DNA from 3 places in the Leifsonia sp. SIMBA_070 genome. Region 1 is predicted to be linked to each of the others. Evidence: predicted binding sites of a transcription regulator. Region 1 holds the regulator's gene; each other region holds the start of a gene.
The links. Region 1 encodes HrcA, which represses chaperone genes, less so after heat shock. Its sites were predicted from a motif close to TTNGCACTCGNNNNNNNCGAGTGCNAA; they were not measured.
Positions count from the first base shown of each region.

Region 2: the regulator HrcA is predicted to act here: its motif matches at 775-801, upstream of groES (co-chaperone GroES).
Region 3: the regulator HrcA is predicted to act here: its motif matches at 920-946, upstream of SB754_RS14010 (Hsp20/alpha crystallin family protein).

Region 1 covers NZ_JAWRYK010000001.1:1,526,190-1,528,385, forward strand. The annotation lists gene SB754_RS07125 (DUF4870 domain-containing protein) at 1-508, opposite strand, end outside; gene hrcA (heat-inducible transcriptional repressor HrcA) at 666-1,688, shown strand; gene dnaJ (molecular chaperone DnaJ) at 1,742-2,196, shown strand, end outside.
Region 2 covers NZ_JAWRYK010000001.1:2,574,344-2,576,539, reverse strand. The annotation lists gene SB754_RS12145 (THUMP-like domain-containing protein) at 1-759, opposite strand, end outside; gene groES (co-chaperone GroES) at 892-1,188, shown strand; gene rarD (EamA family transporter RarD) at 1,465-2,196, shown strand, end outside.
Region 3 covers NZ_JAWRYK010000001.1:2,965,684-2,967,879, forward strand. The annotation lists gene SB754_RS14005 (SRPBCC family protein) at 1-381, shown strand, start outside; gene SB754_RS14010 (Hsp20/alpha crystallin family protein) at 407-853, opposite strand; gene SB754_RS14015 (Dps family protein) at 1,051-1,638, shown strand; gene SB754_RS14020 (IclR family transcriptional regulator) at 1,661-2,196, opposite strand, start outside.

The DNA.
Region 1 (2,196 bases):
AGGTGCCTCCGCTGTTGACCCGGACGAAGCCGAGGATCGAGAACACCAGGTTCAGGATGTACAGCGCCCACGGGATCAGCAGGCCGAACAGCAGGTAGCCGATGCCGTAGGTGAAGCTGCCGATGATGATCCCGATGATCTGCGACGCCACCCAGGCGATGATCCAGGTGATCTGCCAGTTGAGGGCTTCCTTGGCCTCCTGGTCGGTGAGCCGGCCCCTGTCCTTGAAGACGAGCCAGATGATGAGGGAGGGGAGGAACCACAGGATTCCGCCCAGGTGCGCGAACGACGCCCACTGCTTGTCCTGGGCGGGGTCGAGGGGAGCCGCGGCCGCTCCGGCGGGCTGTGGCGCTCCGGCGGGCTGTGCGTAGGGCTGCTGCGGCGGGACCCCTGCGTAGGGCTGCTGCGGCGGGACGTTGCCGTAGGGCTGCTGCGGCGGGACCCCGCCGTACGGCTGCTGCGGCGGGACGCCGGCGTTCGGGTCGGCGGGCTGATTCGGGTCTGTCATCGGCGGAACCCTTTCGTGTTCGGTTACGAGCGTGTCGAACCGGTGCCCATACGGTACTGCGGCCGTGTCTCAGCCAGCAATCATCCGCTGCGGGTTTCTGCGCGGTAGGATTGGCACTCAGGATCCGTGAGTGCTAATCGGTCGACGGGAGGCGGGTATGGTCTCGGAACGCAGCCTCGAAGTATTGCGCGTCATCGTCCAGGACTACGTCGCGTCGCGCGAGCCGGTGGGCTCCAAGAGCATCGTCGAGCGGCACTCCTTCGGCGTGTCCGCCGCGACCATCCGCAACGACATGGCTCTCCTCGAAGAGGAGGAGCTGATCGCGGCGCCGCACACCTCCTCCGGCCGGGTGCCGACCGACAAGGGCTACCGGCTCTTCGTCGACCACCTCGCCGAGATGCGTCCGCTCACGCCGGCGCAGCGCACCGCCATCGAGACCTTCCTCGGCCAGTCCGTCGACCTCGACGACGTCCTCTCGCGCACGGTGCGCTTGCTGTCCCAGCTCACCAACCAGGTCGCCCTCGTGCAGTACCCGTCGGTGGCGCGCTCGCGCATCCGCCACATCGAGCTCGTCGCCCTGTCGCCGCGCCGCCTGCTCAGCGTGCTCATCACCGACTCCGGAGCGGTGGAGCAGCGGGTGATCGAGCTGGCGTCCGAGCTGAGCGACGAAGATGTGGCCGAGATCCGCGGCGCGATCAACGGCGCCGCCGCCGGGCTGACGCTCGCCGAGGCCACGGCCCGGCTGCGCGACCTGCCGGCCGCGCTGACGGAGCGGACGCGCGCCCTGGTCGAGCCGGTCGCGAGCGCGCTGCTCGACCAGATCGCGGCCAACCGGCAGGAGAAGCTGGTGATGGCCGGCGCCGCCAACCTGGTGCGCACCGAGCTCGACTTCCCCGGCACCATCACCCCGGTGCTCGAGGCCATCGAGGAGCAGGTCGTCCTGCTCCGGCTGTTCGACGAGATGGCCACCGACCAGCACGGCGTCGCGGTCAGCATCGGCCGCGAGAACGCCGGGATCGGCCTGACGGAAGCATCCATCCTCTCCAGCGGTTACAGTGCGGCGGGGTCGGATGTCGCCCGGCTCGGCCTGCTCGGGCCGCTCCGCATGGACTACTCGGGCAACATGGCGGCGGTCCGCGCCGTCGCCCGCTACCTCTCCCGGCTGCTCGGCGACCAGTAGGCCGCCGCAGCCCTTCCCACAGCACTCGATCGAAAGAAGAAGGAACAGCCCACGTGGCCGACCACTACGAAATCCTGGGCGTCGAGCGCGACGCCAGCCCCGACGAGATCAAGAAGGCGTACCGCCGGCTGGCTCGCGAACTCCACCCGGACGTGAATCCGAGCTCCGAGGCGCAGGAGCGCTTCAAGCTCGTCACGCACGCCTACGACGTGCTCAGCGACCCGCAACAGCGGCAGCAGTACGACCTGGGCGGCTCAGGAGGCTTCGGCGGCGGCGCGGGCAGTGCCGACTTCGCCGGGTTCAGCGACATCTTCGAGACGTTCTTCGGAGGAGGCGGGGGAGCGACACGCGGTCCCCGCTCGCGTCGCGAGCGCGGACAGGACGCCCTGCTGCGCGTGGAGGTCGACCTCGACGAGGTCGTCTTCGGCACGCACCGCGACCTCGAGGTCGACACTGCGGTGGTCTGCGAGACCTGCAACGGCTCGTGCTGCCAGCCGGGCACCCAGCC
Region 2 (2,196 bases), 1.0 Mb from region 1:
CAGGACCAGTGCGGCGCGGCGGATCCCCGGGCGTGCGAGCGCGCCGAACCAGAGCCCCAGCTCGACCACCTGGCCGTCGGCCGACACCCACTGCGCCTCCGCGTTCGACGGGATGAGGTCGCGGTCGAACCCCGGGCCGAGCTTCAGCCCGACCGATCGACCGGTGGCGAGCTCGTAGGCGAAGCCGAGCGACGGCGTGTAGTCGTCGGGGTCGACGAGGCGCTCGGTCTGGGTGTGTCCGGCGGTACGACGCGCTGGATCGAGGAAGACGCCGTCGATCGAGCGGAGGTCGACGTCCTCAGCGCGGCCGTGCTCGACGGTCGCCGACGGGAACGGTGCGAGGTTGAAGGAGGCGATCGCCGCGGTGACCTCGTCGGCCTCGACGGCCCTCACCTCCAGCTCCAGCGCTGCGAGGGCCAGCGCGTCGCCGCCGATCCCGCAGCCGAGATCGGCGACCCGGCGCAGACCCGCGGCGCGGAACCGTCCCGCGTGCCGCGCGGCGACCGGGAGGCGGGTCGCCTGCTCAAGCCCGGCCTCCGTGAACAGCATGCTGCTGGCGAAGTCGCCGAACTTCCCCTGGGCCTTGCGGCGCAGCTTGGACTGGGTGAGAACGGCGGCCACGAGCGCGGGGGAGTGACCCAGCTTGCGCAGATCGGAGACGATGCGGAGCACATCCTGCTCGCTCCGGTAGGGCGGGAGCGAGTCGAGCAGCCGGAGGCCCTCTGGGCTCAGCAGTGCGACCAGCTCGGACCGTTCCATGGCGTCCAGGCTACCCTGGCACTCACGTTGCGGGACTGCTAACGCACCCCCTAGACTCGTGTTAGCACTCTCACTGCGAGTTTGCTAATCAGTCTTAGTCGAGACACTGTTCTTCACAGGAAAGGGGTCAACGTGTCGGTCTCCATCAAGCCGCTCGAGGATCGCATCGTCATCAAGCAGGTCGAGGCTGAGCAGACCACTGCTTCCGGTCTGGTCATCCCCGACACCGCCAAGGAGAAGCCGCAGGAGGGCGAGGTCGTGGCTGTGGGCCCGGGTCGCATCGACGACAACGGCAACCGCATCCCGCTCGACGTCGCGGTCGGTGACAAGGTCATCTACTCGAAGTACGGCGGCACCGAGGTCAAGTTCGGCGGCGAGGACTACCTGGTCCTCTCGGCCCGCGACGTGCTCGCGGTCGTCGTCCGCTGACGCACCCTTCTTCCGACGGCCCGGCTGCCCTGCGCAGCCGGGCCGTCGTCGTTTCCGGTGTCGGCCGCTCCGCCGCTCCGCCGCTCCGGTCGGACCACCGCTCCCCGGACCTCCCGATTCGTGACGAATGTGCATTTCGGCGCCGCGAAACCCGCGATTCGTGACGAACGTGCGCTGTGACTGCCAACCGATTCGTGACGAATCGGGGCTTTCCGCGCGGCGAAGGCCCGATTCGTCACGATTCCGGTGTCGGAGGGCGGCGGTAGAGTCGTGCGAGTGGCACCCTCCGACGACCTCACCACCCACCGCTCCTCAGGGCTGGTCTACGCGATCTCCGCGTACGTGCTCTGGGGCATCCTCCCGATCTACTTCCTGGCGCTCGCGCCGGCCGGGGCATGGGAGATCGTCGCCTGGCGCGTCATCTTCTCGCTCGGCTTCTGCGCGATCGCACTGACCGTCACCCGATCGTGGCGCCGGTTCGCCGCCCTGCTGACCGACGTGCGCGTCCTGTTCACGATGGGGCTCGCCGGGGCGTTCATCTACGTCAACTGGCAGACCTACGTGCTGGCGACCATCAGCGGGCACGTCGTCGAGGCCGCGCTCGGCTACTTCATCAACCCGATCGTCACGGTCTTCCTCGGCGTTCTCGTGCAGCGCGAGCGGCTCCGGGTCGCTCAGTGGGTCGCGGTCGGCGTCAGCATCGTCGCCGTCATCGTGCTCGCGGTCGGCTACGGGTCCGTCCCGTGGATCGCGCTCATCCTCGCGTTCTCCTTCGGCTTCTACGGGCTCATCAAGAAACGCGTCGGCGGCCGGGTGGATGCGCTCTCCGGCCTCACCCTCGAGACGATGTGGCTCACACCGGTGGCGATCATCCAGCTGATCGTCGTCGGAGTCACCGCCGGGTTGACGATCGGTTCGGACGGGGTCTGGCACGCGGTCCTCCTGGTCGGGGCCGGCGTCATCACCGCCGTGCCCCTGCTGTTCTTCGCCGCGGCGTCGCGACGGCTT
Region 3 (2,196 bases), 1.4 Mb from region 1:
GACGCGTGGGTGTACCCCACCTGGGTCGTCGGGGCCTCCCGCCTCCGGGCAGCCGACGCCCGCTACCCCGCTGTGGGCTCCCGCCTGCACCACTCCATCGGGGTCTGGCCGCTCGTCCTGAACGACGAGACCCGGATCGACGAGTGGGACCCTCCCCGCCGGATGGTTCTGGAGGCGAAGACCCGGCCGTTCGGGTCGGAGCGCGTCATCATCGAGGCGAAGCCGCGCGGCGGCGGCTGCGTGGTCCGTATGGAGGAGTTCCCCTACACCGGCGCGGTCACCCGGCTCCCGGATGTGCTGACGGACGCGCTCCTTCACGTCCGCAACGCGGAGGCGCTGCGGCGGCTGGAGTGGGTGGCACGGGGGCGCGCCGAAAGCTGACGGCGCCCCCGCACCGCCCGACGGGTCAGCCGGCGGAGACCGCCTTCTGCTCGGTGCCTCGCTGCTCGGTCTCGCGCGAGGACTCCACCATGATCTTCCGCGGCTTGGCCCGCTCGGCGACCGGGATCATGACACTCAGCACCCCGTTGTCGTACGACGCCGTGATGCCGTCCGGGTCGACGTCGTCGCCGATCGTGAACTGGCGCATGTACGCGCCGTAGGGCCGCTCCTGGGCCAGCCACCGGGCGCCATCGCGATCGGCGGCGCTACGAACCGCGCGGATGGTCAGCAGGTGGCCGTCGACGTCCACGTCGACCGACGCGGGGTCGGCGCCGGGGAGGTCCGCGTTCAGGATGTAGCGGTCGCCCTCACGGAACAGGTCCACCGGCATGATGCGCGGCTGATGGCTGGTGTCGAAGATGCTCTGCGCGATCCGGTCCAACTGGGAGAAAGGATCGAACGACATGGCCATTGGATGTACCCCTTTCTTCAATTGAGCTGGTGAGAGGAGGTTTCACCTCTCGATTCAGCAACGATTTTAGCACTCTGGTCCGGAGAGTGCCAAGGGTCTGAAGCGCCTGTCAACCCGGTTCCGGAAGCCGCGCGCCGGGCCTACCGTTGGCGGCGTTCATCGACCGGAAGGGACACATCGACCGGAAGGGACACACCGTGGCCGCCAGCCAGACCAAGACGAGCACCAAGACGAGCCCGAAGAAGAGCACCCCGAAGACTCCGGCCGTCCGGCGGACGAGCGCCGTCGGCGTCGCCCCCACGCGCCGCGAGCACGCCGAGCATGGCTTCGTGGCCTCCGCCGAGCTGGCGCAGAACCTCCAGCGGGTCCACGTCGACCTCATCGAGCTGCACCTGCAGGGCAAGCAGGCGCACTGGAACGTCGTCGGACAGAACTTCCGCGACCTGCACCTGCAGCTGGACGAGATCGTGGAGGCCGCCCGCCTGTTCAGCGACGACGTCGCGGAGCGCCTCCGGGCCCTGCACGCGACGCCGGACGGGCGCAGCTCGACAGTTGCGGAGCAGACCAGCCTCCCCGAGTTCCCCAACGGCGAGGTGGACACGACCGAGACGGTCGACCTCATCACCGAGCGGCTGGAGGCCGTGGTCCGGACCATGCGCGACGTTCACGACGACGTCGACGAGGAGGACCCCACCTCCGCCGACCTGCTGCACGCGATCATCCAGAAGCTCGAGCAGTTCGCCTGGATGGTCAGCGCCGAGAACCGGACGCCGGCCCGCGCCTGACGCCGCCGGCCGCTGCCCCGCATCAGCTGCCGCGGATGCGCCGGGACAGTTCGGCCGCCGCGTCGCGCACCCGTGCTGCGAGCGCATCCCACCCCTCGGCGGGGATGTTCTCGCGCGGGAAGGTGACCGCGATGCCGGCGGCCGGCCAGCCGGCGTGGTCGCGGACCGACACCGCGACGGAGGCGAAGCCCGGTGTGACCTCGCCGTCCTCGGTCGCGTAGCCGCGCTCGCGCGCCTCGGTCACGACCGTCCGCAGTTCGGCGTACGACCGCGGTCCTGCTCCTGTGCGGTCCTCGAACGCGTCCGAGTCCGGGTACAGGGCGCGCAGCTGCTCGCGCGGGAGGGTGGCGAGCAGCGCCCGCCCGCTGGCCGTGAGGTGGGCGGGCAGCCGGACGCCGACATCCGTCACGAGGCGCGGGCGGCGTGGGGCGCGCTCCTCGACGATGTAGACGACGTCGCGTCCGTGCAGCACCGCGACGTGACCCGACTCGCCGATCGCGTCGACCAGGGCTGCGACGATCGGGCGTCCCAGCCTGCTCAGCGGCTGCTGCCGTGAGA